Regions from separate parts of the Blautia sp. OM07-19 genome, predicted to be linked through region 1. Evidence: predicted binding sites of a transcription regulator. Region 1 holds the regulator's gene; the other holds the start of a gene.
What was found. Region 1 encodes HrcA, which represses chaperone genes, less so after heat shock. Its sites were predicted from a motif close to TGTTAGCACTCNNNNNNNNNGAGTGCTAACA; they were not measured.

Region 1 (15,431 bases):
CGTACTCAAAAGCGGTGATGTTCATTCCGATCTGCTCCAATCCGCCTAACGGAATGATCTTGAGTTTGGAAGCACTCTTGCGTCCTCGCTTGCCTGTATTTCTGTTCTGGACTTTGGCAGGTGCCTTGAGAGCAGCTTTTGCCGGTGCTTTGGACTGGCCGCTTCTGAAATTAGATCTGCTGTTCCGCTCGCTTCTGTCTGTCTTGTCATTTCTGTTGTCGTTTCTGTCGCTGTTTTTGTCGTTGTGTCTGTTATTTCTCTGCTGCTTATTGTAACGATAATTGTTTTTTCTGTTTGTCGGTCTTTTGTTATCGTTTGGTCTTCTGTCGTAACTACTGTATTTTCGTTGAGTTTCTTTTGCTTCGGCTGTATTTTCAGTTACATTATTTTCACTCTTCAATCAAGCACCTCCATATTATTCCGTGCATTTTGTGCACACTAATGTAGGAATACCGTGGGCATTCCTTCCAAATTTGCCTTGCAGATTATATTTTTGATTTTGCTTACATTTCAAGATCTACGTCATCAAGCATCTGCTCAAAAACTTTATAAACTGCCTGCAGTTCTTCGTCGTCTTCTACCATCTCATAGCAGGCTTCCGGCTCTGTGCCTGCGGAAACATCCTTAAGGATATATGCAGTTGCTTCCTCATCCATAGAGTCTGATACCAGAAGATAGGATACTCCTCCTATCATCGTCTGCTCTTCGATATAAAATTCTTCTACTGTTCCGTCCGGAGACTGAAATTTGATTTTTTCCATTTTGTCACCCTTATTTCATCACCAGAGAATCAAGATATCCCTGTAAAATAAAAACTGCTGCAAGTCCATCCAGATACTGCTTACGGTTTTCTCTCCGCACGCCCGCCTCCATGAGAGTTCGATCTGCTTCTACAGTTGTCAGTCTTTCGTCCCACATGACAACCTCAAGCCCGGTACGTCTCTTCAGCATCTCGCCAAACTCCAGCGCTTTCTCTGCACGTTCCCCCACGGTGTTATTCATGTTCTTCGGATAACCGACCACGATCCGCTCTACACCGTATTCTTCTACCAGAGCTTCAATGCTCGCAAGGGTCTTACGCAGCTTGTTTTCCTGTTTTCTCCAGATCGTATCCAGTCTTTGGGCAGTCAGTCCCAAAGGGTCACTGACTGCCACGCCGACTGTCTTAGATCCATAATCCAGTCCAAGAATCCGCATACTAACGTTCCCAGGATTTGTTCTTGATATACTCGTTTAACAGTTCCTCTACCAGTTCATCTCTCTCAACTTTCATGATCATGCTTCTGGCTCCTTTGTGGCTGGTGATGTAAGTCGGATCACCGGACATAATATAACCTACGATCTGATTGACCGGATTATATCCCTTCTCATCCATTGCGTTGTAAACCAGGTCCAGGACTTCCTTTACTTCCAGTTCCTGATCCGGTTTGGTTCTGAAATATTGTGTATTTCCTAAATTGTTTTCTGCCATTTTCTCTCACGTCCTTAATAAGATTTCTTTTTTATTTTAATATAAATCTTCACAAATTGCAAGAAGCACATGCTCATCTGCAAAATCAACTGCTTTTGCCTTTACGAGATCGTTGACTTTGTGTGCATCTGTCTTCTCGATGACTGCACGTACATATTCTTTGCTGTGTGCCATAAAATAGGTTTTACCGCCGATCTCCACTTCTTCTTCAAGGAGCAGCTCCAGAGTCCTGCCGATCATGGCGGTTTCGTATTCTTTTGCACGAATCTCATGCAGTTTCAGCATTTTTTCACTTCGCTGTGCCTTGACTGCTTCTGTAAGCTGTCCATCCATAGCTGCGGCTTTGGTTCCCTGTCTTCTGGAATATTTAAAAATATGTGTCTCGTAGAAATGAATATTTTTTACAAATTCATAAGAATCTTCGAAATCTTCCTCTGTCTCCATCGGGAAGCCTACGATCACATCTGTTGTCAGTGCCGGTGCCGGATAAAATCTGCGGATCAGTTCGCATTTCTCTGCATATTCCGGTGCGCTGTATCTGCGGTTCATATTCTTGAGGGTCCTGTCACAACCACTCTGCAGGGAAAGATGGAAATGCGGGCACACCTTCGGGAGAGCGGAGATCCCCTCCATGAATTCTTCTGTAATGATACGCGGCTCCAGTGATCCCAGACGGATCCGGGCAATCCCATCCACTTCATGTACTGCCTGGATCAGTGACAGGAGGCTTTCTCTTTCTTCCTTCGGGAAATCCAGTCCATAGGAGCTCAGATGGATCCCGGTAAGAACAACTTCTTTGTAACCTCTTGCTGCAAGAGTACGTACTTCCTCAAGGACCTCTGCGATCTTTCTGCTGCGTACACGGCCTCTTGCATAAGGGATGATGCAGTAAGTACAGAACTGGTTGCATCCGTCCTGAACTTTGATATAGGCACGCACATGTTCTGCAGTGTAACCGATGGAAAGGTCCTCGTATTCCTTTGTCTTGTTGATCTCGATGACTTTTACCTTCTTGGCATGTTCTTTTTCGTATTCCTCGAGAGCTTCTACGATCTGTTTTTTCTGGTTGTTTCCAAGGATCAGGTCCACAGCACTGTCCGCCTCCAGTTTCTGTGTATCTGTCTGGACATAACATCCTGTTGCCACGACAATGGCATCCGGATTCATTTTTTTTGCTTTGTGGAGCATCTGTCTGGATTTACGGTCTGCGATATTGGTGACTGTGCAGGTATTGATCAGATAAATATCCGCCCCTTCTTCAAAAGGAACGATCTCATATCCTGCTTTTTCCAGAAGCTGCTGCATGGCCTCTACTTCGTATGCATTTACTTTGCAGCCCAGGTTGTGAAGGGCAACTTTTTTACTCATATTTTACCTCGATCATTCTTTTAGTTGTTTTATTTTTTCAGACTTTGTTATGTTTTTCATTGAAATTTCATTATATTTTCCCTTGACTTTTTCAGGGGGTACAGGTAAGATTACTCTTGAAAGAGTTACTGTTCACTTTGTTCACAGTAACTTGGCCAAAATGCATTCCACATCACCTTCGGTGATAGCATTTTGCCCTGTATGTCTCGGGATTTTGCCATATCCATGGCAAAACACCTCGCGGGATACTACCGGTGAGCAGTTACTTTACTAATAATAAAGGAGGATTTATCATAATGAAAACATTAAAGATTTCTCTGAACTCAATCGATAAAGTGAAGGCATTTGTGAACGAGATCAGCAAATTCGACTGCGATTTTGATCTGGTTTCCGGAAGATATGTGATCGATGCCAAATCTATCATGGGTATCTTCAGTCTGGATCTTTCCAAACCGATCAACCTGAACATCCACGCAGAGGGAAGTACTCTCGATACAATCCTGGCTGTTGTTGAGCCATATGTTATTGAGTGATTCTGCATCGTGCCGGTTTCTGACCGGACATACCAGATTTTAAAACAGCTTCATTGTGTGACCACATATGAAGCTGTTTTTATTTTGCTTTTTTACTGGATTTCGATGATTTCTGTTGTGGCCAGTGCTTCTTCCATCAGCTGGTCGATCTTCTCGTTCAGTTTCTCCTCGGATCTGCGGATCACTTTGAGGTTTGGTTTTGTTACAGGATGTTTTGCAACAAAAATCGTACAGCAGTCTTCAAACGGCTGGATAGAAGTCTCGAATGTGTTGATCTTTCTGGAAATCTGAACGATCTCCTCCTTGTCAAATCCGATAACCGGACGGTATACAGGAAGCTCGCATGCCTCATCTGTTGCAGCAAGACTCTGTAAAGTCTGGCTCGCTACCTGTCCAATGCTCTCTCCTGTGATCAGACCAAGGCATTTATCCTTGCGTGCAAAATGCTCTGCGATACGCATCATGTAACGGCGCATGATGATCGTCAGTTCTTCATGCGGGCACTGATCGTAAATATAAAGCTGGATATCTGTAAAATTGACCACGTGCAGACGGATCGGTCCGCTGTAGCGTGCTACCAGTTTTGCAAGATCTACAACTTTCTGTTTTGCACGCTCGCTGGTGTACGGCGGAGCGTGGAAATAAACGGCTTCGATCTTGACACCACGTTTTGCGATCATGTATCCGGCAACAGGGCTGTCGATACCGCCGGAAAGAAGGAGCATTGCCTTGCCGTTTGTTCCGATCGGCATTCCTCCCGGTCCTGGAAGAGTCTCGGAATATACATAGATCTTGTCACGGATCTCTACGGACAGTGTCATTTCCGGATGATGTACATCTACAGATGCCTCCGGGAATGCATCCAGGATCTTTTCTCCGATTCCTGCGCTGACTTCCATGGAAGTGATCGGGTAGGATTTCTTGGCTCTTCTTGTGTAGACTTTGAAGCTTCCGGCATATCCCGGGTATCTTGCTTCCATATAAGATACGACATCTTTTGCCATCTGGTCAAATCCCTGATCTTCGTAGATCACGACCGGGCTGATACCTACGATACCAAATACTCGCTGCAGAGCCTCCACAGCCTCGTCAAAATCATATTTCTCCGGACAGAACACGTATACACGGCCCTGTTCCTTGGTTACTGTAAATTCGCCTTCTACCGGCTCCAGAGCCAGTTTCATCTGCTTTACAAGGGCATCTTCAAAAAGATATCTGTTTTTTCCCTTGATGGCGATCTCTGCATATTTGATCAAAAATGCATGAAATATCATACTGTTCCTCCTGATTATTTTCTTGAATATCGTCTGAGCATCGGAACCAGAGTTTTCATGGTTTCCAGGAAATAGTCTGCTTCTTCGATGGTATTTTCTTCACAGAAACTTAAGCGGACGGTGCTTTCGATCTGGTCCTTGGACATTCCCATGGCACTTAAAGTTGCGCTTGGTTTTCTCTTGTGGCTGGAGCATGCGCTTCCTGCGGAAATGTAGATTCCCTTATCTTCCAGGGAATGAAGCAGGACTTCGCTTCGAACGCCCATCACGCTGATACTTAAGATCTGCGGTGCGCCCTCACGGAGCGGCATTCCGTTGATGCGGATGTCTTCGATCTGGGAAAGTCCCTCGGCAATGTGCTCTTTGAGCTGATACATATGCTCTACATTCTCATCCAGATTCTTGTAAATCTGTCCGGCTGCCACACCAAGTCCGGCGATCCCAGGTACGTTGTCGGTTCCTGAACGCATGCCGCTCTGCTGACCGCCGCCAAGGATCTGCGGGATGATCTTGACTTTCTCATTGATGTACAGGAAACCGATTCCTTTCGGCCCGTGGATCTTGTGTCCACTGACTGCGAGAAGGTCGATCCCCATTTTTTTCGGATAGATACGGTATTTGCCGAATCCCTGGATCGCATCCACGTGATAGAGCGCCCTCGGGCTCTTTTCATGGACCATCCTGGCGATCTCCTCGACCGGCATCACTGCACCGACTTCGTTATTTACAAGCATGGTAGATACCATGATCGTGTCTGGTCTCAGAACGGCTTCCAGTGCTTCCATCTTCACTCTGCCCTGTGCGTCTACCGGGAGGTAGGTGATCTCAAATCCCTGCTCCTGAAGGTACAGTGCCGGCTGGCTGACCGCCGCATGCTCTACAGATGTGATGATGATGTGGTTTCCGTTTCGTTTGTTTGCCATTGCACCACCAATGAGTGCAAGGTTGTCAGACTCTGTACCACCGGAAGTAAACAGGATCTCTTTTTCCTGTACTTTCAGGATTCCGGCGATCGTCTTTGTTGCTTCTTTTACATATTTCTCCGCATCTACACCCTTGAGATGCATGGCAGATGGATTTCCGAAGTCCTCTGTCATGGTCTTTACTACGATGTCTTTGACGGAATCGTAGCATCTGGTGGTGGCGGAATTATCAAAATAAACTTCCATAATTTCCTCTTTATTATTGTATCCGTATTAATTTTCAAGCTGGAACATGAGAACAGACAGGATCGCAAGTCCTGCTGTCTCTGTGCGGAGGATCCGTCGTCCGAGGGTGATCGGCTTCGCTCCTCCTTCGATCGCAGCTTTTACTTCTTTTTCTTCGAAACCGCCCTCCGGTCCGATGAAGATCCCGATGGACTGTCCCGGTTCTATCGCCGCAAGGATTTCCTTTGTCTCTGGCATTCCCTTTGCAAGTTCATAAGGGATCAGGCGGATATCCATGGATTCCGCGTATTTCAGAGCTTCTTTAAAGCTGATGACATCATGTACATGCGGGATCAGCATTCGCTTGGACTGCTTCGCCGCGCTCTCTGCAATCTGCTGCCAGCGGTCGACTTTTTTGGCGGCCTTTTTGCCATCCAGTTTGACGACACAGCGTCTGGTCTCCACCGGAATGACTTCGTATGCGCCAAGCTCGACTGCTTTCTGTATGATCAGTTCCATCTTATCCGCTTTCGGCAGGCCCTGGAACAGATAAATCCTGCTTGGGAGCTCATAATCCGGCTCCTGAGAATAAATGATGTGAAGGAGCACCTCGTCCGGCTCAAAAGCCTCGATCGTACAGCGGTATTCACATTTGCCGCCGTCGCTGATCCACAGTTCCTCTCCCTGTTTCATACGAAGGACATTGGCGATATGGTTCACATCGGTCCCTGTGATATGGATCTGGTGCGCTTCCTCATCAATCTGATGCGGTTCTACAAAAAATCTCTGCATGAGATCAGTCCTTTCTTGCAGTTACGCAGACCCATTCGCCCTGCTTTGTAACTTCTACCAGAGTAAGACCGGCTTTCTCTACTGCTTCTCTGACAACTTCTTCCTTGACATCAAGGATTCCGGAAGTGATGTAGTATGCACCTTTTTTCATCTGATGAACGATAACCGGGGTCAGCGGAACGAGAACATCTGCAAGGATGTTTGCAGCTACGATATCGTATCTCTCATATCCGACTTCATTCTGTACTTCAACGTCATCGATGATGTTTCCGATCATCATATCAAAAGAATCATCTTCAATCTGGTTTGCTTCTTTGTTATCCTGTACAGCAGAAACTGCACATGGATCAAGGTCTGTTCCGACAACATGTCCTGCACCGAGTTTGAGGGCTGTGATTCCAAGGATTCCGCTTCCTGTTCCTACATCGAGGATCTCTGCGCCGCGGGTCACATATTTCTTGAGCTGACGGATCACGAGCTGTGTTGTCTCGTGCATACCGGTTCCAAATGCTGTACCCGGGTCAATGTGAAGGATCATTTTGTCCTTATCTTCTTCTTTGACTTCTTCCCAGGATGGAACGATCAGGATATCATCTACATAGAACTGATGGAAAAATTCTTTCCAGTTGTTGATCCAGTCCTTATCTTCTGTCTCGGATTCTTCGATCGTGCCTTCTCCGATGTCCATGAAAGTACGCAGTTCTTCCAGTGCGTTTCTTACATCACGAAGAATGCTCTCCTTGTCGGCATCTTCTTCCAGATAAAAATTCAGATATGCGATCCCGTCATCTGCCGGTCCTTCCGGCATGATATCAACGAACATCTGAGCTTTATCTTCTTCTGTGAGCGGCTGATGGTCCTGGATCTCAGCACCCTCTACGCCGATCTCTGCCAGTGTGCAGATGATCATGTCCTCTGCTTCTGTTTTTGTTTTAATGGTAAAACGATTCCACTTCATATATTTTAATCTCCTGTCTATTATATGCGACAATTTTACGATACTTACGGATTGTTCCGCAGCAAGCTTTTGTTCTTTTAACCCTGGTATCTAATATACATGAAACCACAAAAAAAGAAAAGAGGGAAACCCTCTTTTCCTTAAACTTTTTAGTCCTCAAAAGTTTCTTTGAGTTTATCCATAAAACTCTTTTTCTTCTTTTCGGATTTCTCGGAACCGCCTTTTTTCTCATCGAGGTTGACGTTTCCGCAGGCTTCGTCGAACTTGCGGAGTGCTTCTTTGGCTTCCTCATTGAGTTTGGTCGGAACCTGAACGATCAGGGTAACGTAGTGGTCACCACGGACATTCTTGTTTCTCAGGGATGGAACACCCTTACCCTTGAGACGGATACGTGTGTCGGTCTGTGTTCCTGGTTTTACTTCGTATACAACGTCACCATCAACAGTATTTATATGGATCTCACCACCCAGTGCTGCCTGTGCATAAGTCAGCGGTGCGGTAGAGAAGATATTCATATCCTGTCTCTGGAAGATCGGGTGACGTGCTACATTTACTTCTACGAGAAGGTCGCCTCTCGGTCCGCCATTGGTTCCTGGTTCACCCTTATCACGGATACGGATGCTCTGTCCGTTGTCGATACCGGCCGGGATGGAAACCTGGATCTTCTTACGTGCGGAAGTATATCCTGTTCCATGGCAGGCACTGCATTTATCCTTGATGATCTTACCAGATCCGTTACAGTCCGGACAGGTCTGTACATTACGGACCATACCAAACATGGACTGCTGTGTATAGACGATCTGACCTTCTCCTTTACATTTCGGACAGGTAGTTGGCTGTGTTCCTGGTTTTGCTCCTGTTCCATGACAGGTGGTACATTCGTCCTTAAGCACGATCTCCAGTTCTTTGTCACAGCCGAATACAGCTTCTTCAAAAGTAATATTTACACGGGCACGTAAATTGGCACCTTTCATCGGTCCGTTGTTGGCACGGCGTCTTCCGCCGCCTCCAAACAGATCTCCGAAAATGTCTCCAAAAATATCTCCCATATCTGCGCCATCGAAACCGCCAAATCCACCGTAGCCGCCGGCTCCACCGCCGCCCTGCTCAAATGCAGCGTGACCAAACTGGTCGTACTGTCTACGTTTGTCTGCATCACTTAAGACACTGTATGCTTCTGTTGCTTCTTTGAATTTGGCCTCTGCTTCTTTATCTCCCGGGTTTACGTCCGGGTGATATTTCTTGGCTAATTTTCGGTATGCGCTCTTCAGTTCTGATTCACTGGCAGTCTTGCTGACACCCAGGACCTCATAGTAATCTCTTTTATCAGCCATCTTTTCTCTTTCCTATATGTGTTATTAGTTTTATTTTTCTTATATCCAAGATGCCTCCCGCGCAGACGGAATGTGTGCGCCGGAGGCTTATTGTTTTTACTTTACTGTCTGGTTCTCAGTAACTTTTATTTAGACTTCTTTGTAGTCAGCGTCTACAACATCATCGCCATAGCCTGCTTCATTTCCACCCTGAGCTGCGCCTGCTCCCGGGTTCGGACCAGCCTGGCCGCCTGCCTGCTGTGTCTGCTCATACATTTTAGCGAAAAGCTTCTGAGCACTTTCCATCATCTTTTCCTGAGCTGCTTTGATGTCTGCGATCTGAGCATCTGTCAGTTCTGCGTTTGCTGTCTGAGCAAGCAGATCTTTGAGTGCGTTCAGGTCTGTCTCAACTGCTGCTTTGTCGTTAGCGTCGATCTTGTCGCCAGCTTCTTTGAGTGCATTCTCAACCTGGAATACCATGGAGTCTGCGTTGTTTCTTGTGTCGATTCCCTCTTTACGTTTCTTATCCTGAGCTTCGAACTCAGCAGCTTCTTTGACTGCTTTGTCGATCTCGGAATCAGACATGTTGGAACCTGCTGTGATTGTGATGTGCTGCTCTTTACCTGTTCCAAGGTCCTTAGCAGATACATTTACGATACCGTTGGCATCGATATCAAATGTAACCTCGATCTGCGGAACACCACGACGTGCTGGCGGGATTCCATCCAGACGGAACTGTCCGAGGGATTTGTTGTCTTTTGCGAACTGACGCTCACCCTGTACAACGTTGATATCTACAGCTGTCTGGTTGTCTGCTGCTGTGGAGAAGATCTGGCTCTTCTTGGTCGGGATTGTTGTATTTCTCTCGATCAGACGAGTTGCGATACCACCCATTGTCTCGATGGACAGTGACAGCGGAGTAACATCCAGAAGAAGGATATCGCCGGCACCTGCATCACCTGCAAGTTTACCACCCTGTACGGAAGCACCAAGTGCAACACATTCATCCGGGTTCAGGGATTTGCTTGGCTCTTTGCCTGTGAGCTGTTTTACTTTGTCCTGTACAGCCGGGATACGTGTAGATCCACCTACCAGAAGTACCTGACCAAGTTCGGAAGCTGTGATTCCTGCATCAGACAGTGCACGGCGAACCGGCTCTGCTGTCTTCTCTACCAGGTCATGTGTCAGCTCATCGAATTTAGCTCTTGTAAGGTTCATATCGAAATGCTTCGGTCCTTCTGCTGTTGCAGTGATGAACGGAAGGTTGATGTTTGTTGTTGTTGCGGAAGAAAGTTCTTTTTTAGCTTTCTCTGCTGCTTCTTTCAGTCTCTGAAGAGCCATCTTATCTGCACTTAAGTCTACGCCTTCTGCTTTCTTGAATTCCTCGATCATCCAGTCTGTAATTTTCTGGTCGAAGTCATCACCACCAAGACGGTTGTTACCAGCTGTGGAAAGAACTTCGATGACACCATCACCGATCTCGATAACGGATACATCGAATGTACCACCACCTAAGTCGTAAACCATGATCTTCTGCTCTTTCTCGTTGTCAAGACCATATGCAAGAGCTGCTGCTGTAGGCTCGTTGATGATACGTTTTACATCAAGACCTGCGATCTTACCAGCATCTTTGGTTGCCTGACGCTGAGCATCGTTGAAGTAAGCCGGAACTGTGATAACTGCTTCTGAAACAGTTTCTCCAAGGTATCCTTCTGCGTCTTTTTTCAGTTTCTGAAGGATCATAGCGGAGATTTCCTGCGGAGAATATTTCTTCTCGTCGATAGTTACACGGTAATCTGTACCCATCTCTCTCTTGATTGAGGAGATTGTTCTGTCAGCGTTTGTTACTGCCTGACGTTTTGCAGGCTCACCTACAAGACGTTCTCCTGTTTTTGTGAAAGCAACTACGGATGGTGTTGTTCTTGCACCTTCTGTATTAGCGATAACGGTCGGCTGTCCACCTTCCATTACGGCTACACAACTGTTTGTTGTACCTAAGTCAATACCAATGATTTTTCCCATGATAAATTCCTCCTGATAAATATCTAAATATATGAAATATTAATTAGCCACTTTAACCATGCTGTGACGAACTACGAATCCTTTATAGGTGTAACCTTTCTGAAGTTCCTCTACAACAATGTTCTCTCCGACAGATTCATCCTCCACATGCATGACTGCGTTGTGGAAATCTGGATTGAATTCCTTGCCGACTGCTTCGATCGGTTCTACTCCCATGCCTTCCATTGTGGTGGTAAGCTGTTTGTAGATCTTCTCCATTCCATCAGCAAACGGATCATCCTGTGGTGCCTGTGCAAGTCCTCTCTCAAAATTATCCACAACCGGAAGGATCTTCTCGATGATGTCCTTTGCTCCGATCACATACATGCTGGATTTCTCTTTCTCCGTACGTTTACGGAAGTTATCGAACTCAGCCATGTTACGTTTCAGTCTGTCTGTCAGTTCTTCGATCTGCTGTTCTAATTTATTGTCTTTTTTCTTCTTGCCGAAGAAAGATGTTTTGGATTTGGTTTCTTTATCGTCGTCTGCCTCAGGGGCTTTCTCCGCTTCTGCGTCCTGTCCTGCCGTTGCTTCCGGCGATTCTTCTGTCGGCTCGTTCACAGTTTCTGTTTCCGGAATGTCTTTCTCTGTTTCTTCCTGCTCATTTGCCGTGTTTTTATTTTCTTCTGACACCTTTGTTTTACCGCCTTTCTGCCTGGCTGCTAGCCGTCTTCATTGCTTTTATTTTTTATGAAAACCTGATCAAGTTCGACCTTGAGGGTCTTCAAGCTGTTTACTACATTCTCGTAATCCATTCGCTTCGGTCCTACAATACCGATCGTTCCATGCATTCCCTCTCCCAGTTCATAGGTTGCGGTTACAACGCTGCAATCCTTCATGGTCGAGATCGGAAGTTCGTCTCCGATGTACACCTGAACTCCGGTATTGTCATCTGCCATCCGCTCCTTGACCAGATCTACCAGCTGCTGCTTCTCCTCGAAAGTGGAGATCAGTCCGGTTGCTCTCGTCGTATCCGATAACTCCGGATACTTGAAGAAGTTCGTGGCTCCTGACGTATAGATTTCCATGTCGTCCTCATCCACATGAATCGTAGCTGCCACTGCATCCAGCACCTTGGCCACCAGCTTACTGTGAATACCTGCCTGTTCCTTAAGTCTGGCGATCATTCCAAGATTGATATCCTGGATCGGCAGTCCGTTCAGATTGGTATTCAGAAGCAGGTTCAGCTTCAGGATCGTCTCATCGTCCATCTCTTCATCCAGATCGATGATCTGATTTCGGATGACGTTGCCTTCGCATACAACAACTGCTACCAGCTGCAATTCATTGACACGGGATAACTGAATAAATTTCAGTTTGCTTCCGCTGTACTGAGGAACCGAAACCATCGTTGCGTAATTGGTGTTCGAGGCGAGGACACGTGCTACATTCTTAAGCACTTTCTCCATCTTATCTGTCTTCTCGATCATCAGATTACGGATCTCTGCAATCTCGTCTTCCTTCTCCCGCATCAGTTCATCCACATAAAGCCTGTAGCCCTTATCAGAAGGTATTCTTCCTGCCGATGTATGTGGCTGAACGATATATCCCATGTCTGTCAGATCAGACATCTCGTTCCGGATTGTTGCTGAGCTGACATTCAGATCCTTGTCCTTGGAAATCGTCCTGGATCCTACTGGTTCGCCTGTCTCCATGTATGTCCTGATGATCGCCTTGAGAATCCGTTTCTTACGATCTGTCAGTTGTTCATCCATGTTCCCAGCTCCTTTCCGTTTAGTCTGTTAGCACTCATCATTAAGGAGTGCTAACATCTATAGTGTTAAGATAGCACTGTCGTTATTATTTGTCAACAGATAATTACGAATTTTTTGAAAAAAACATAAAAATCACAGTTCCGACACAGATAGGGAAACTCCGACAATTCTGGCAGGACCTTCTCTGTGTTCGACACTGTGATTCTCTTAATCTTCCTGTATTATGATATATCTGTTTTACTTTACAGACCGCTTCTGCGGATCGCTTCTACTACTTCTTTGATCTTCTCCGGAGGGAGTACCAGTGCGAAACGTACATATCCTTCTCCGTGCGGGCCAAAGCTTGCTCCTGGTGTCACGATGACGCCGGCTTTTTCCATCAGTTCCATACAGAATGCCATGCTGTCTGTACGTCCTCCCGGGATCCTTGCCCAGACGAACATCGTTCCCTTGCCATTTGGAAGGTCCCAGCCGATCTCGCGGAGACCATTGCAGAGTGCATCCCTTCTCTCCTGATACATCTGGCACTGCTCCTGAACGCTTTCAAGAGGTCCTTTGAGTGCCGCGATCGCTGCTTTCTGGATCGGAAGGAACATTCCGAAATCAATCTGGCTTCTGAGTTTGCGGAGTGCCGCGATCACATCCGGGCGGCCTACGAGAAAACTGATCCTTGCGCCTGTTACATTAAAGGACTTGGAAAGGCTGAAGAATTCTACGCCAATCTCCTTTGCTCCTTCTGTTGCAAGGAAACTTCCACCATGTGCTCCGTCAAAGATGATGTCGCTGTATGCATTGTCATGGATGATCAGAATGTCATATTTCTTCGCAAATGCTATAATTTCTTCGTAAAGTCCCGGTGTGGCAATGCTTCCTACCGGGTTGGATGGCAGAGAAACTACCATGTATTTGGCTTTGCGTGCTACTTCCTCCGGGATATCCTTTACATATGGAAGAAAATCGTGCTCTGCGACGAGCGGATAGTAGTATGGCTCTGCTCCTGCCATCAGGCTGCCTGCGGCAAATACCGGATAACATGGGTCTGGAAGAAGGACAACATCTCCCTCATCGCAGAGTGCCATTCCAAGATGTCCCATTCCTTCCTGGCTGCCGTAAACGGTCATGACCATGTCCGGTGTCAGCTCTACGTCAAAACGTTTCTTATAATAGTCACAGACTGCTTCCAGAAGTTCCGGAAGATCCCTGAGACTGTATTTCCAGTTATTGTCATCCATGGCCGCCTCTGCCAGAGCTTTCTTGATGTGTTCCGGTGTTTTGAAGTCCGGCGTTCCCACACTCATATTATAAATTTTCATGCCCTGTGCTTCCAGTTCCATACGTCTGTTATTCAGGGCTGCAAAGATTTCTTCTCCAAATCTGTCTAATCTCTTGGAAAACTGCATATCGATTTACCTCTTTCGTTTCTGTTCAGGCATCATACCTGCCGTTCGTTCTATTGTAGCACTCTCTCCATTACTGTACAAGAGTAAAGTACACTAGTCATCCAATTCTTCCAGATTTTTCTTAAGTTCGATCATCTTGTCACGGAGTTCTGCTGCCTGTTCGAAGTTCAGACTTGCTGCTGCCTCGCGCATCTGCTTCTCAACTTTGGTGATCAGCCTGGTAAGTTCTTTGCGGTTCATGGACTCCGGATCTTTCTTGAGTTTCGCTTCAGTCTCGGCAACTGCCTTGGAAACTGTGATCAGGTCGCGGACTGCTTTCTTAATTGTGGTCGGCGTGATTCCATGTTCTTTGTTGTAGGCTTCCTGGATGCTTCTTCTTCGCTCGGTCTCCTGAATGGCTTTTCGCATGGAATCGGTCATGACGTCCGCATACATGATAACGTGGCCTTCGCTGTTTCGGGCGGCTCGGCCGATCGTCTGGATCAGAGAAACTTCTGAACGGAGAAAACCTTCTTTGTCTGCATCGAGGATTGCAACCAGTGTGATCTCCGGGATGTCAAGACCTTCTCGGAGAAGGTTGATCCCGACAAGTACGTCAAAGACATCCAGTCGCATATCGCGGATGATCTCTGCACGTTCCAGCGTGTCAATGTCAGAGTGGAGGTAGCGGACGCGGATTCCTACATCCTTCATGTATTCCGTCAGGTCTTCTGCCATTCGTTTAGTCAGAGTCGTGATCAGGATCTTGTGGCCCTTGTCCACTTCTTTGTTTACTTCGCTGATCAGATCGTCGATCTGTCCTTCGACCGGGCGGACTTCTACCTTCGGATCGAGAAGTCCTGTCGGACGGATGATCTGTTCTGCACGGAGAAGTTCGTGCTCTGCCTCATACTGTCCCGGTGTTGCAGAGACAAACAGGACCTGGTCGAGTTTGTTTTCGAACTCATCGAAGCTTAACGGGCGGTTGTCCTTGGCAGATGGCAGGCGGAAACCGTAGTCGACAAGCGTCTGCTTACGGCTTTGGTCTCCGGCGTACATTCCACCGACCTGAGAGACTGTTTTGTGGGACTCATCTATAATAAGAAGAAAATCATCCTTAAAGTAGTCCATCAGGGTATATGGCGGCTGGCCCGGTGCAAGCCCGGTAAGGTGTCTCGAGTAGTTCTCGATTCCGGAACAGAAGCCGGTTTCTTTCATCATTTCTACATCGAAGTTGGTACGCTCGGCGATACGCTGCGCTTCAATCAGCTTATCCTCGCTCTTGAAATAGGAAACCTGTTCTTTCATTTCTTCCAGGATCGCATCGGCTGCTTTCTGGATTTTTTCCTGTGGAACAACGTAATGGGATGCAGGGAAAATCGCAGCGTGCTTCAGTTCATTGCGGATCTCACCTGTCAG
Region 2 (15,431 bases), on a different contig from region 1:
TATGGATGATTCAGGAACTATACAGAAGCATCATATAGGGGAGGCGCTTTCCTATCGTGCGTTTGACAAAAAATACTGGAACTAAAGTGTCATAAAACAGGAAAGAATGAGGTATTTTATATGGAAGAAAAACCAGAAGAAAAAATCCTCCGGATTAGTTCTAAAAGTGCAGAATATCCGGAAAAATTAAATAATTACCCCAAAATGCCGGAAATACTTTTTGTAAAAGGAAGACTGCCCGACAGGAAAAAACCAAGTATAGCAATCGTTGGAGCACGGGCGTGCAGCACATACGGAAGAATCCAGGCATTTCGATATGCAAAGGTCCTCAGCAGCGCAGGAGTGCAGATCATCAGCGGCATGGCCTACGGGATTGATGCAGAAGCACACAAGGGAGCACTGGAGGGAGGAACAGCAACCTACGCAGTTCTTGCAGGTGGTGTGGATATCTGTTATCCGGCGGGAAATAAAGCCCTGTATGAACGTATCCTGAGGGAAGGAGGAGGAATCATAAGTGAACAGCCTCCGGGTATGAGAGCAAGAAATTATTTTTTTCCGGCAAGGAACCGAATCATAAGTGGACTTGCGGATATGGTGCTCATCGTAGAGGCAAGAGAAAAAAGTGGTTCGCTTATCACAGCACAGTGGGCATTGGATCAGGGAAAAACAGTTTATGCGATTCCGGGACCTGTAAATGAGGAACTGAGTATAGGATGCCACAAACTGATATATGATGGGGCAGGAATCGCGTACAGTCCGGAAATTCTTCTCAGAGAACTGGGGATGAATTATGAAAATAAGGTAAAATCCGACTCAAAAAATGACTTAGGACTTGCAAGCGATTTGAAATTGGTGTATAGTTGTCTCGATTTACGACCAAAATCTACGGATTTTTTAATTCAGAAAACAGGCCTTCCGCCGAGGCAGGTCGGAAGCCTTTTGCTGGAGTTAAAGCTGTCAGGTCTGATCCGGGAGATCGGCAGACATTATTATATAAAAGAGACTTAAAACCGACATAAGACGTCGACTCTTGAAGCAACAGATCCCGGAGAGTTTAGCAAAAGTAGGAGAGGTAGCATGGCGAAATATCTGGTGATAGTAGAATCACCTGCAAAAGTAAAAACCATAAAAAAATTTCTTGGAAGTAATTATGATGTACAGGCATCAAACGGACATGTGAGGGATTTCCCGAAGAGTCAGTTCGGAATCGATGTGGATAACGATTTTGAGCCGAAATATATTACGATCCGTGGGAAAGGAGAGCTCCTTGCGGGACTTCGTAAGGCTGCAAAAAAAGCAGACAAGATTTATCTCGCAACTGACCCTGACCGTGAAGGAGAGGCGATTTCCTGGCATCTGATGCAGGCGTTGAAGGAAGATCCGGCCAAGATGCGCAGGATTTCTTTCAATGAGATCACCAAGACGGCCGTGAAGAATTCTATCAAGCAGCCAAGGGATCTGGATATGAACCTGGTAGATGCACAGCAGGCGAGAAGAATGCTGGACAGAATGGTAGGATATACCATCAGCCCGCTTCTCTGGGTCAAGGTCAAGAGAGGCTTAAGTGCAGGTCGTGTGCAGTCTGTAGCACTGCGTATCATCTGTGACCGTGAGGATGAGATCAATGCATTCATTCCAGAGGAATACTGGAGCCTGGATGGTGAATTCCGTGTCAAAGGAGAGAAGAAACCTCTCAAGGCGAAATTCTACGGCACAGACAAGAAGATGCCGATTCACAATAAGAAAGAAATGGAAGAACTTCTTGCGAAACTGGAAAATGCAGAGTATGAGATCACGGAAGTCAAGAAGGGTGAGCGTATCAAGAATGCTCCGCTTCCTTTTACCACCAGTACTCTGCAGCAGGAAGCATCCAAGACACTCAATTTTTCCACACAGAAGACAATGCGTCTGGCACAGCAGTTATACGAGGGTGTTGACATCAAGGGAAGCGGCACAGTAGGTATCATCACTTATCTGCGTACCGATTCCACCCGAATCTCCCAGGAGGCAGATGCAGCCGCAAGAGAATACATCGGACAGCAGTACGGAGAAGAGTATGTATCTGTAACAGAGAAATCTGTCAAGAAAGAGCAGAAGATCCAGGATGCGCATGAGGCAATCCGACCGACCGACATCACCAGACTGCCGGCAATGATCAAGGAATCTCTTTCCAGAGACCAGTTCCGTCTGTATCAGCTGATCTGGAAACGTTTTACTGCCAGCAGAATGGCGGCAGCCAGATATGAGACAACTTCTGTAAAGATCGGAGCAGGAGAATATACTTTCACCGTTGCGGCTTCCAAGGTAGTTTTTGATGGTTTCTTATCCGTCTATACACAGGAAGAGGATAACCAGAAAGGCAATGTCCTGAGTCAGTCCCTGGAAAAAGGCATGAAACTTACTCTGGAAGAACTCAAACCGGAGCAGCATTTCACACAGCCGCCGGCACATTACACAGAGGCGTCCCTCGTCAAGGCGCTGGAGGAACAGGGCATCGGACGACCGAGTACTTATGCGCCTACGATCACAACGATCATCAGCAGACGTTACGTTTCCAAGGAACAGAAGAACCTCTATGTGACAGAACTTGGAGAGGTTGTCAACAACATCATGAAACAGGCATTCCCAAGCATCGTGGATGTGCGCTTTACGGCGATGATGGAAGGCCTTCTGGACTGCGTGGAGGCAGGCACTGTCCAGTGGAAGACGGTTGTCAGAAACTTCTACCCTGACCTCAAGAAAGACGTAGATGCAGCTGAGAAAGAACTGGAAAAAGTTGATATCCAGGATGAAGTCACAGAGGAGGTCTGTGATGTCTGCGGCAGAAATATGGTCATCAAGTACGGACCTCACGGAAGATTTCTTGCCTGTCCGGGATTCCCGGAGTGCAGAAACACCAAGCCTTATTACGAAAAGATCGGTGTTGCCTGCCCGAAATGCGGCAAGGATGTCGTCCTTAAGAAAACACAGAAGGGACGTAAGTATTACGGATGTATTGACAATCCGGAATGCGATTTTATGTCCTGGCAGAAACCGTCAGACAAGAAGTGCCCTGTCTGCGGAAGCTATATGATCGAAAAAGGAAATAAACTGGTCTGCAGTCAGGAAACCTGCGGTTATGTAGAGGCAAAAACAAAAGAAGAAGACTGAATATAAGAATTTTCTGAAAATGCAGATAAAATCGAAAAAAATATAAAAATATCTTGATTTTTCGTGGTGAAGCGTGTACTATTATCTTATAAAGATGGTTACATCGAATAAATCATTGAAGGAGGCCAAGATGAGCGTTCAGTTGTTAGATAAAACAAGAAAAATTAACAAACTTTTGCACAATAGCAGTTCCAGTAAGGTTGTGTTCAATGACATCTGTCAGGTTCTGATGGAGACTTTAAGTTCCAATATCCTGGTACTGAGCAAGAAGGGCAAAGTCTTAGGCATCAGTTTATGCCCGGGTGTGAAGGAAATAACTGAACTGATTGAGGATAACGTTGGCGGACACGTAGATGAATTGTTGAACGAGCGTTTTTTGGGAGTTTTATCAACTAAGGAAAATGTGAATCTTCAGACTTTAGGGTTTGAGCACGTTGACAGCAGCTGCCAGGGTATCATCAATCCGATCGATATTGCGGGCGAACGTCTGGGAACAGTTTTCATGTATCGTGATAATAAGCCATACGATATCGAGGATATCATTGTCAGTGAATACGGCACAACCGTAGTAGGGCTTGAAATGATGCGTGCAGTACACGAAGAGAATGCAGAAGAGGACCGTAAGCAGCAGGTTGTCAAATCAGCCTTCAACACTCTGTCATTCTCCGAACTGGAAGCGATTATCCATATCTTTGACGAGCTGGATGGCGAAGAGGGAATCCTGGTTGCGAGCAAGATTGCAGACCGTGTGGGAATCACCAGATCCGTGATCGTAAATGCGCTCCGTAAATTCGAGAGTGCAGGTGTTATCGAGTCCCGTTCTTCCGGTATGAAGGGAACCTACATCAAGGTTCTCAATGAAGTGATCTTCGACGAACTCGAAGAGATCAAAGCACAGAGAAACAAGAAAGCATGATCAGAGACTGATCAGAAATAAGAGTCTAAGAAAGCTCTTCTTCATCGGGCGTATGTCTGGTGAGAAGGAGCTTTTTTTTGCGCTGTACAGCAAGGAGGCACCGGATGCGTGTCCGCTGATCCTGTATAAAAAATTACTGAAAAACAGTAAAATAAGAAAATTAAAGAAAATCAAAGAAAAAAAGAGATAATATCTAAAAATATAGTAATTTATGACGATGAAAAGAGTTGCAGAAAATAACGGAATTAAATAATATAAGGACAGTGATTAGCACTCAAACGAAATGAGTGCTAGTAATCGAAAAGCAAGGCAACAATAAAGGAGGAAAATAGATCATGAAATTAGTACCTTTAGGCGACAGAGTTGTATTAAAACAGTTAGAAGCAGAGGAAACAACAAAATCCGGTATCGTACTTCCGGGTCAGGCACAGGAGAAACCACAGCAGGCAGAAGTTATCGCTGTAGGATCTGGCGGAGTTGTTGAAGGCAAAGAAGTTAAAATGGAAGTTAAAGTAGGAAACAAAGTTATCTACTCCAAATACGCAGGAACAGAAGTAAAACTTGACGGCGAAGAATACATCATCGTAAAACAGAATGATATTCTTGCAATCGTTGAATAATTATATTAAATCGACATTATTTTAGGAGGACAGTCATCATGGCAAAAGAAATTAAATTCGGCGCAGAAGCAAGAGCCGCACTTGAAGCTGGTGTAAACAAACTTGCAGATACAGTAAGAGTAACGATCGGACCAAAAGGAAGAAACGTAGTACTTGACAAACAGTTTGGTGCTCCGCTCATCACAAACGATGGTGTTACGATCGCAAAAGAGATCGAACTGGAAGACGGATTCGAAAACATGGGCGCACAGCTCATCAAAGAAGTTGCATCCAAGACAAATGATGTAGCTGGTGATGGTACTACAACAGCAACTGTTCTTGCTCAGGCAATGGTTCACGAAGGAATGAAGAACCTGGCAGCAGGCGCTAACCCGATCATCCTCAGAAAAGGAATGAAAAAAGCTACTGACACAGCAGTAGAAGCTATCAAAGAAATGAGCCAGAAGATCAGCGGCAAAGCACAGATCGCAAACGTTGCTGCAATCTCTGCAAGTGATGAAGAAGTTGGTCAGCTCGTTGCAGACGCAATGGAAAAAGTTTCCAACGACGGTGTTATCACAGTAGAAGAATCCAAGACCATGCATACAGAACTTGACCTGGTAGAAGGTATGCAGTTTGACCGTGGATATATTTCCGCATACATGTCCACAGACATGGAAAAAATGGAAGCAAATCTGGAAGATCCATACATCCTGATCACTGACAAGAAGATCAGCAACATTCAGGAGATCCTTCCGTTACTGGAGCAGGTTGTTCAGGCAGGTGCCAAACTTCTCATCATCGCTGAGGATGTGGAGGGTGAAGCTCTGACAACTCTGATCGTAAACAAATTAAGAGGAACCTTCCAGGTAGTAGCTGTCAAAGCTCCTGGATATGGTGACAGAAGAAAAGAAATGCTTCAGGATATCGCTATCCTGACAGGCGGACAGGTAATCTCTGATGAACTTGGACTGGACCTCAAAGAAGCTACCATGCAGCAGCTTGGACGTGCAAAATCTGTCAAAGTTGCAAAAGAAAACACAGTTATCGTTGACGGACTTGGAGACAAGAAAGCAATCGAAGACCGTGTTGCACAGATCCGTGGACAGATCGAAGAGACAAAATCCGAATTCGATAAAGAAAAATTACAGGAAAGACTTGCAAAACTGGCAGGCGGCGTAGCTGTTATCCGTGTTGGTGCTGCAACTGAAACTGAAATGAAAGAAGCAAAACTTCGTCTGGAAGATGCTCTTGCAGCTACAAGAGCAGCAGTAGAAGAAGGAATCATCGCAGGCGGTGGATCTGCTTACATCCATGCTTCCAAGAAAGTTGCTGAACTGGTTGCAACTCTGGAAGGTGATGAGAAGACAGGTGCAAATGTTATCCTCAAATCTCTGGAAGCTCCGTTATTCCACATTTCTGCAAATGCAGGACTGGAAGGTTCTGTCATCATCAACAAAGTAAGAGAATCTGAGCCAGGAATCGGATTTGATGCCCTGAACGAGAGATATGTAGACATGGTAGGAGCAGGTATCCTTGACCCGGTTAAGGTTACAAGAAGTGCCCTTCAGAACGCTACAAGTGTTGCATCCACTCTGCTTACAACAGAATCCGTAGTTGCAACGATCAAAGAAGATACTCCGGCTATGCCGGCAGGCGCACCAGGAATGGGCGGAATGATGTAATTAAAGTTTTCTAAATATCAGACCAGCGTCATAGACGCTGGTCTTCTTTTATGATAGAATAATGAAAAACAAAAGAAAGGAAAACAGAGATGAGTGATTTATATTCTGAATTTCTGGTAAAGAAAGAGCCGACATCCAAAGACGCCATAACAAAATATGGCCTGATCGGTCTGACCGTGCTTGCCGCTGTAGCAGGACTTTTATTCAATTTCCTGTTCCTTCTGGCAGCAGTTGTGCTTGGAATCGCATGCTACTTTATCGTGCCGAAGACAGACCTCGAATACGAGTATCTTTTTGTAAACGGAGAGATGGACATTGACATGGTCATGGCGAAATCCAAACGTAAGAAGGCCAAGACAGTGAACATCAAGGAGGCTGACCTTGTAGCCCCTCTGGATTCACACCGCCTGGATTATTACAACAGCAACAGTAAGATGAAGACACTGGACTATTCTTCCGGAAATCCATCCCATAAGCGTTTTGCGATCATCACCAGGGACAAGGGCGAGAACTGCAAGATCATTATCGAACCGGATGAAACGATGCAGCAGGCTATCAAAAATTCAGCCCCGAGCAAAGTTTTTTTGGATTGACACTGTAAATTATTTTTGTTAAACTATGGAACAAATTCAAAATAACATAATATACAAGGGAGGAAATGCAATGGGTACTATCATTGGTGAAGGAATTACATTTGACGACGTTCTTTTAGTTCCGGCTTATTCAAAAGTAATTCCGAATCAGGTAGATGTCGCAACGTATTTAACAAAGAAGATTAAACTGAACATTCCTATGATGAGCGCAGGAATGGACACAGTTACTGAGCACAGGATGGCGATCGCCATGGCGAGACAGGGCGGTATCGGTATTATTCACAAGAATATGACTATCGAAGCACAGGCAGACGAAGTAGACAAGGTAAAACGTTCTGAGAACGGTGTTATCACAGATCCATTCTTTTTATCCGCTGACAATACCCTTGAAGATGCGAACAACCTGATGGCGAAATTCCGTATCTCCGGTGTTCCGATCACAGAGGGAAGAAAACTGGTCGGTATCATTACCAACCGTGACCTCAAATTCGAAACAGACTTTTCCAAGAAGATCGGAGAGTGCATGACATCCGAGGGACTGATCACAGCCAAGGAAGGAATCACTCTTGAAGAGGCAAAGAAGATCCTTGCCAAATCCCGCAAAGAAAAATTACCCATTGTAGATGACGACTTTAACTTAAAAGGTCTGATCACGATCAAGGATATCGAGAAACAGATCAAATATCCACTTGCAGCCAAGGACGCACAGGGACGTCTGCTCTGCGGTGCAGCCGTTGGTATCACAGCTAACGTTCTTGCACGTGTAGATGCACTTGTTAAGGCAAATGTAGACGTTATCGTTGTAGACTCCGCACATGGACATTCCGAGAATATCCTCCGTGCAGTACGCCAGATCAAGGATGCATATCCGGATCTTCAGGTGATCGCAGGAAACGTTGCCACAGGAGCAGCTACCAAGGCTCTGATCGATGCCGGTGTAGATGCTGTCAAAGTTGGTATCGGACCTGGTTCCATCTGTACGACACGTGTCGTTGCAGGTATCGGTGTTCCACAGATCACAGCTGTTATGGACTGCTATGAAGTAGCTAACCGCTATGGTATCCCGATCATCGCAGATGGCGGAATCAAATACTCCGGAGATATCACCAAGGCGATCGCAGCAGGAGCCAATGTCTGCATGATGGGAAGCATCTTTGCAGGATGCGACGAGAGCCCGGGAACTTTCGAACTGTACCAGGGACGTAAATACAAAGTATACCGTGGTATGGGATCTATCGCAGCCATGGAGAACGGCAGCAAGGACCGCTACTTCCAGCAGGATGCGAAGAAACTCGTTCCGGAAGGTGTAGAAGGACGTGTAGCATACAAGGGACATGTTGAGGACACTGTATTCCAGCTTATGGGCGGTCTTCGTTCCGGTATGGGATATTGTGGAGCAGAAACCATTGAGAAGCTTAAGACAACCGGAAAATTCATCAAGATCTCCGCTGCATCCCTCAAAGAATCTCATCCGCACGACATCCACATCACCAAGGAAGCTCCGAACTACAGCGTGGATGAATAATTGTTTTGATTTTTATTCTTGCGAAACTAAATAAAGTAGTATATTATGTAATTGTTCGCAGGTAGTATCCCGCGAGGTGTTTTGCCATGAATATGGCAAAATCCCGAGACATACAGGGCAAAATGCTATCACCGTAGGTGATTTGGAAGGCATTTTGACCAAGTTACTGTGAACGAAGTGAACAGTAACATATTATGATATTATAACGACTGCATGACTGGCGGAAGTAGGATCACCTACAGGGAGTGCAGTAAGTAACGTGCCGACCGCCTGGGCAGCCTGTGTAAGCAACAGACTACCCAGGCGGTTTTTGTATCTTATTACAACACTAAAGGAGACGAATCATGGAAAGAATTTCACTGGAAAATGAACTGAAAAGCAACTCTTATCCGGGAAGAGGAATCATCATTGGACGTTCCGCAGACGGAACCAAAGCAGTAACAGCTTATTTTATCATGGGAAGAAGTGAAAACAGCAGGAATCGAGTATTTGTCGAGGATGGAGAGGGAATCCGCACACAGGCATTTGATCCATCCAAACTGACAGATCCGAGCCTGATCATTTATGCTCCGGTACGTGTACTGGGAAATAAGACAATTGTGACAAACGGCGATCAGACAGACACGATCTATGAAGGAATGGACAAACAGCTCACCTTCGAACAGTCCTTAAGATCCCGCGAATTTGAGCCGGACGGACCGAACTATACACCAAGGATCTCCGGTGTCATGCACATCGAAAACGGCGAATACAGTTACGCAATGTCAATCCTCAAGAGCAACAACGGAAATCCGGATGCCTGCCTCCGTTACACTTACGCATACGAAAAAGCAATTCCAGGTGAGGGACGTTTCATCCACACTTACAAATGCGACGGAAATCCGCTCCCAAGCTTTGAAGGAGAACCGAAACTCGTAGATATTCCGGACGATATGGAAGCATTCACAGAACTTCTCTGGAACAGCCTGAACGAAGACAACAAAGTTTCCCTGTTTGTACGTTACATCGACATCGCAACAGGAAACTATGAGACAAAGATCGTAAACAAAAACAAGTAAGATACGGAGGATGAGATAAGATGAACGAATTACAGTTAAAATACGGATGCAACCCGAACCAGAAACCTTCCAGGATCTACATGGAGGACGGAAGTGAGCTTCCGATCAAAGTTCATTCAGGAAGACCTGGATATATCAACTTCCTCGATGCATTCAATGGCTGGCAGCTTGTACGAGACCTCAAGAAAGCAACAGGACTTCCGGCAGCAACTTCTTTCAAGCATGTTTCTCCTGCAGGTGCAGCAGTCGGACTTCCGCTGACAGAAACACTTGCAAAGATCTACTGGGTAGACGATATGAACTGGAAAGAATTTTCCCCGCTTGCCTGCGCTTATGCAAGAGCGAGAGGCGCAGACCGTATGTCTTCTTTCGGTGATTTTATTTCTCTTTCTGATGTCTGCGACAAAGACACAGCAATGCTGATCAAGAGAGAAGTTTCCGATGGCGTGATCGCACCGGGTTACACAGAGGAAGCCCTTGAGATCCTCAAACAGAAGAAAAAAGGCAATTACAACGTGATCGAGATCGATCCGGATTATGTACCGGCTCCGCTGGAACACAAGCAGGTATATGGCGTGACTTTCGAACAGGGACGTCAGGAACTTGCAATCGACGACGAGCTGATCTCCAACATCGTAACCGAGAGTAAAGAACTTACAGAAGAAGCAAAGCGCGACCTCAAAGTTTCTCTGATCATCCTGAAATATACACAGTCCAATTCCGTATGTTTTGTCAAGGACGGACAGGCGATTGGTGTCGGCGCAGGACAGCAGTCCCGTGTACACTGCACCAGACTTGCAGGACAGAAGGCAGATAACTGGTTCCTCCGTCAGAGCCCGCAGGTTCTTTCTCTTCCGTTCAAAGATACCATCAGCAGGGCAGAGCGCGACAATGCGATCGATGTTTATATCGGCGACGAATACATGGATGTTCTGGCAGACGGAGCATGGGAGAACGTATTCACAGAGAAGCCGGCAGTCTTCACAAAAGAAGAGAAGCGTGCATGGCTCGATCAGCTTACCGATGTAACGCTCGGATCTGATGCATTCTTCCCGTTCAGTGATAACATCGAACGCGCACATAAGAGCGGCGTGAAATTTATCGCACAGCCAGGTGGCTCTGTGAGAGATGACGCAGTGATCGAAACCTGTAACAAATATGGAATGACAATGGCGTTCACAGGAATCCGTCTGTTCCACCACTAAGAATAAAGAACAGGTCTGAAATATAAATTTCAGATACAGCAGAGGAAACTTTGGTTCGGGAAATCCCATCAAAGTTTCCTCTGCTTTTTGTATAGATAATATCTGACAGATAAAGAATTACAGACAAAAAAAACCAGGACTAAATCCTGATTCTTAAGAGCGATAGACGGGGCTCGAACCCGCGGTCTCGACCTTGGCAAGGTCGCGCGTTACCAACTACGCCACTATCGCATGTGTTCTGTTTGGAAGTTTTATTTGTTTTCCTCAGCGACAAGACATACTATACCAGATGAATTTGTATTTGTCAAATGTTTTTTTGAAAAAAATTAAAAAAATTTCAAAAATATTTTCCGGCATAAAAAACGGTGAAAATTTTGTGTAAATTTTGAAATCACGAAGTTCATGTGCTACAATACACACAGAATCGCCGGGAGACTGGCGAAGGTAAATCAGAAAGAGGTGACAAGATCTGTGAATAAGAGAACGACGGCTTTTTTACTGGGGAGTGTATTGTTGTGTCATGCATCTCTGGTTTATGGCGAAGTTCCAGATTATAATACTGTAGTAGAGGATACACAGAAAGAAAATAAGGCTGTGCAGATGTTTGAAACAGATGACGGCAAGGGAAATACGGTTCAGGTGGCAGCACATCAGGAGACACTCTATGTGACAGCCAGAAAGACAGGAATCTATACGATGCCTTCTGACAGCAGTGCAGAGCTTGCAGCGGTATCGCTCGGAGATCAGGTGGAACAGACTGCGATCTGCGACAATGGCTGGAGCAAGGTGGAAGCTGAGGCTGACGGAGAGAAAGTCATAGGTTACATACAGACACAGGCACTTAACAGCGAGAATCAGATCGTATCGATGGATGCGGAGGAGGTTGAAGTAACGTCCGACAGCAGTATTCTGGATTATCCGGGAAAGAAGGACGGAGAGGTTGTCGGAGAAGTCCTGGAACTGGACGAGGTGAAGCGGACAGGAACTGTCAACAATGTCTGGAGCAGGATCGAATACCAGAATGCGGACGGCACAGAGCAGGAAGGCTATATCCCGACAAGCTGTCTGAATGTCTCAGATGGTCAGGAGAGTACAGAAGCTTCCATAGATACGAAGAAAGATGCAGGCACTCTTCACAAAAGCAGTGGAAAAGGAGTCTTTTCGGATGCGCTGGAAACAGATGAGAGTGTTACTGAACAGAATGGCGTTCAGATCGGAAAGGCAGTAGCAGCCTCATCAGATGCCAAGCTCAAAGACCTTGGTGTGTTCAAGATCACACATTACTGTCCGTGCAGCATCTGCTGCGGGCCATATGCCAACGGAATCACTTCAACAGGTGTGACAGCGACGACAAACCATACGATCGCTGTAGATCCGTCTCAGATTCCTTACGGAAGCAAGGTCGTGATCAATGGACAGGTTTATGTGGCAGAGGACTGCGGCGGCGCGATCAAGACAAACTGCATTGACATTTATGTGGCAACACATGCAGAGGGAGAGGCAAAGGGCGTTTACTACACCGACGTTTATCTCATTCAGTAAATAAATATTCTGGAACAAAAAGATCTCCGGCAGAACCGATTTACGGAATCCTGCCGGAGATTTTTTATAAAAAGTTATCTTGCCATGGTATAGATCTTTTCCATGTCTTTCATATTGAGCTGCTTGAACACGCCGATCGTGCGGGTATCTTCATAACTGCACTTAAAAGCGAGTTCATGGATCTGCTGATCATCAAGGTCAAGTCCAAGTTCATGCAGGCTGACAGGCATCTTGATCGAACGGAAAAAGTCCTCCATTGCCTCGATTCCTGCCAGGGCGGTCTTTTCGAAATCAAGACCGCACGGGATATCGAATACGTTGGTCGCAAACTGTGCGAAACGCTCCGGATTTACATCGTATACATATCTTGCCCAGCTTCCCCAGATCGCTGCAAGACCGGCACCGTGAGTGACATCATAGAGTCCGCCAAGCTCGTGCTCAAGCTGGTGACATGCCCAGTCGCCACCGCCGGTTCCACATCCGGTCAGACCATTGTGAGAGAGGCTTCCTGCCCACATGATCTCTGCGCGGGCTGTGTAGTTGTCAGGTTCCCTCATAAGAATACGTGCGTTGTAGATGACAGTCTGCATCAGAGATTCACTGATGCTGTCTGTGATCTCCATAGTCTCGATATTGACGAAATAACGCTCCATGGTGTGCATGAGGATATCCACACAGCCGCTCTCCGTCTGATACTGCGGAAGGCTGTAGGTAAGCTTCGGGTTCATCAGGGCAAATTTCGGACGGCAGAGATCGCATTTGGCAGCACCTCGTTTCAGCCAGCCATCCTCATTGGTGATGACAGAGGAATTGCTCATCTCACTTCCGGAAGCTGCAATGGTAGGGATGACGCCGATCGGAAGACAGGCAGTCGGAACTTCTGTCTTGAGATAAAAATTCCAGACATCTGTCCATGGATTTGCAACGCCGTACCCGATCGCCTTGGCAGAGTCAATAACACTTCCACCGCCGACAGCGAGAATGAAATCTACGTTTTCTTTCTTACAGAGCTCGATACCTTCACGTACTTTGGAAAGACGCGGGTTCGGGACAACGCCGCCCAGGGTAACGAAATCAATGCCGGCATCAGTAAGACATCCGGAAACTTCGTCGATCAGCCCGGAAGCGACGGCACTCTTGCCTCCGTAATGGATCAGAACTTTGTGACAGTTCTCTTTCTTCAGAATATCACCGATCTGCAAATGAGAATCTTTACCAAAAATAACCTTTGTAGGGGCAAAATATTCAAAACTGCGCATAATAGTTACTCCTTATATACATTTAAAATAAATGACAAATTTAGAAACAACATAAATATAACATAATTGTAAAGAGAAATACACAAAAAAATTTTGGATTTTTCAATGCCCTGTCAGGAATGAAGCGAAAACATTCTGGACATTTCTTCTCTGGTGTAATATTATAAAATAACAAAAAGGCAGGTGATAAAATGGAAAATATAGTGATCATCGGTGCAGGTCCCGCCGGTATCTCAGCCGCTCTGTATGCTACAAGGGGAAACATGAATCCGCTTGTCATCAACAACGGCATCGGAGCACTGGAAAAGGCGGAGAAGATCGAGAATTATTATGGACTGGAACAGCCGCTTTCCGGTAAGGAACTCTACGAGAGAGGGATATCTCAGGCGGAAGCCCTGGGAGTGCGTATCCTGGATGCAGAGGTCCTTGGGATCAGTGGTTTTGATACATTTACTGTCAAGACGACAGCAGGTGATTTTGACACAGTCAGCGTGATCCTGGCGACAGGAGGGAAGCGCAGTGCCCCGAAGATTCCGGGACTTAAGGAATTTGAAGGAAGAGGTGTCAGCTACTGCGCGGTCTGTGATGCATTTTTTTACAGAGGAAAGGAAGTTGCCGTTGTCGGAAACGGTGAGTTCGCCCTTCATGAAGCAGAGGAACTTCGGAATGTCACGCAGGATGTGACCATCTATACGGATGGGAAGGAACCGGAATTTTCCAGAGAACATCCGATCGCAGTCAATACGATGAAGATCCAGGCGATCGAAGGCGATGACAAGGTTTCCGGACTTCTGATGCAGAGTGATACAGCTGCACAGGATGCGGAAGCACCAGAGAACTCTTTTTATCCTGCGGACGGTGTCTTTGTGGCACTCGGTACGGCAGGAAGCACAGAGATTGCCAGACAGATGGGAGCAGAGATCACCGATAAGGGAAATATCAAAACCGACGAAGAGATGGCGACAACGATTCCGGGACTTTTTGCCGCAGGAGACTGCACAGGCGGACTTCTCCAGGTTTCCAAGGCCGTTTACGAAGGCAGTATGGCAGCCATCAGCGCCGGCAAATATGTCCGGCACAAAAAGGTATCATAAATAAAAATCAAGAAACACTAATCGTGGATCGAAATATCAAGGAGGAAGCATTATGGCAAAAACAATTACAGCAGAGAATTTTGAGCAGGAAGTTCTTAAGTCAGAGAAACCGGTATTACTGGATTTCTGGGCAACATGGTGTGGACCGTGCATGCGTCAGGGACCGATCGTTGAGGAACTGGCAGAGGAAGGATACTGTGTAGGCAAGATCGATGTTGACCAGCAGCCTGGTCTCGCACAGCAGTTCCGTATCATGAGCATCCCGACACTTCTGATCTTTAAGGATGGCAAGGAAGCAGAGCGTCTGGTTGGCCTGACTCCAAAAGCTGCGATCAAGGAACTTCTGGACAAATAAGGTCCGGGAAGGTTTATAAGATTTATGAAAATATTACTGGCAGCATGTAATGCGAAATATATTCATTCAAATCTTGCAGTATACGATCTCAGGGCATATGCATCCGCTTATCAGGAGCATATTCTCCTGGGAGAATATACGATCAATCAGACAAAAGACGAGATTTTGAAGGATATTTATTTAAGTGGAGCAGATGTAGTCTGCTTTTCCTGCTATATATGGAACATTTCTTTTGTCAGAGATCTGCTTGAGGATCTTCACAAGATCCTTCCAGATGTAAAATTCTGGACGGGAGGTCCGGAGGTTTCTTTCGATGCGGAAGCTTTTCTTCGGAGGACTCCGCAGGTGACCGGTGTCATGGTCGGTGAGGGCGAAAAGACGTTCCTCGAGCTTGTGCGTTATTATGTGGACGGTGTGGGAACTTTATCTGAGATTCCAGGGATTGCTTAT

Region 2: the regulator HrcA is predicted to act here: its motif matches at 4,332-4,362, upstream of groES (co-chaperone GroES).

What each region holds. Positions count from the first base shown of each region.
Region 1 is NZ_QULA01000001.1:526,415-541,845, reverse strand. It holds gene DXC01_RS02415 (ribonuclease J) at 1-58, opposite strand, end outside; gene DXC01_RS02410 (DUF1292 domain-containing protein) at 504-761, opposite strand; gene ruvX (Holliday junction resolvase RuvX) at 772-1,197, opposite strand; gene DXC01_RS02400 (IreB family regulatory phosphoprotein) at 1,199-1,471, opposite strand; gene mtaB (tRNA (N(6)-L-threonylcarbamoyladenosine(37)-C(2))-methylthiotransferase MtaB) at 1,508-2,839, opposite strand; gene DXC01_RS02390 (HPr family phosphocarrier protein) at 3,136-3,372, shown strand; gene thiI (tRNA uracil 4-sulfurtransferase ThiI) at 3,465-4,646, opposite strand; gene DXC01_RS02380 (cysteine desulfurase family protein) at 4,661-5,815, opposite strand; gene DXC01_RS02375 (16S rRNA (uracil(1498)-N(3))-methyltransferase) at 5,843-6,586, opposite strand; gene prmA (50S ribosomal protein L11 methyltransferase) at 6,591-7,544, opposite strand; gene dnaJ (molecular chaperone DnaJ) at 7,694-8,878, opposite strand; gene dnaK (molecular chaperone DnaK) at 9,008-10,879, opposite strand; gene grpE (nucleotide exchange factor GrpE) at 10,919-11,551, opposite strand; gene hrcA (heat-inducible transcriptional repressor HrcA) at 11,581-12,633, opposite strand; gene DXC01_RS02345 (pyridoxal phosphate-dependent aminotransferase) at 12,876-14,033, opposite strand; gene uvrB (excinuclease ABC subunit UvrB) at 14,127-15,431, opposite strand, start outside.
Region 2 is NZ_QULA01000009.1:75,327-90,757, reverse strand. It holds gene DXC01_RS08680 (YifB family Mg chelatase-like AAA ATPase) at 1-85, shown strand, start outside; gene dprA (DNA-processing protein DprA) at 121-1,008, shown strand; gene topA (type I DNA topoisomerase) at 1,078-3,150, shown strand; gene codY (GTP-sensing pleiotropic transcriptional regulator CodY) at 3,281-4,066, shown strand; gene groES (co-chaperone GroES) at 4,402-4,686, shown strand; gene groL (chaperonin GroEL) at 4,725-6,350, shown strand; gene DXC01_RS08650 (DUF6106 family protein) at 6,440-6,943, shown strand; gene guaB (IMP dehydrogenase) at 7,014-8,468, shown strand; ZMP/ZTP riboswitch at 8,672-8,751, shown strand; gene DXC01_RS08640 (IMP cyclohydrolase) at 8,813-9,526, shown strand; gene DXC01_RS08635 (phosphoribosylaminoimidazolecarboxamide formyltransferase) at 9,547-10,731, shown strand; tRNA gene DXC01_RS08630 (tRNA-Gly) at 10,890-10,962, opposite strand; gene DXC01_RS08625 (3D domain-containing protein) at 11,203-12,273, shown strand; gene DXC01_RS08620 (iron-containing alcohol dehydrogenase) at 12,348-13,532, opposite strand; gene DXC01_RS08615 (NAD(P)/FAD-dependent oxidoreductase) at 13,724-14,626, shown strand; gene trxA (thioredoxin) at 14,679-14,981, shown strand; gene DXC01_RS08605 (B12-binding domain-containing radical SAM protein) at 15,006-15,431, shown strand, end outside.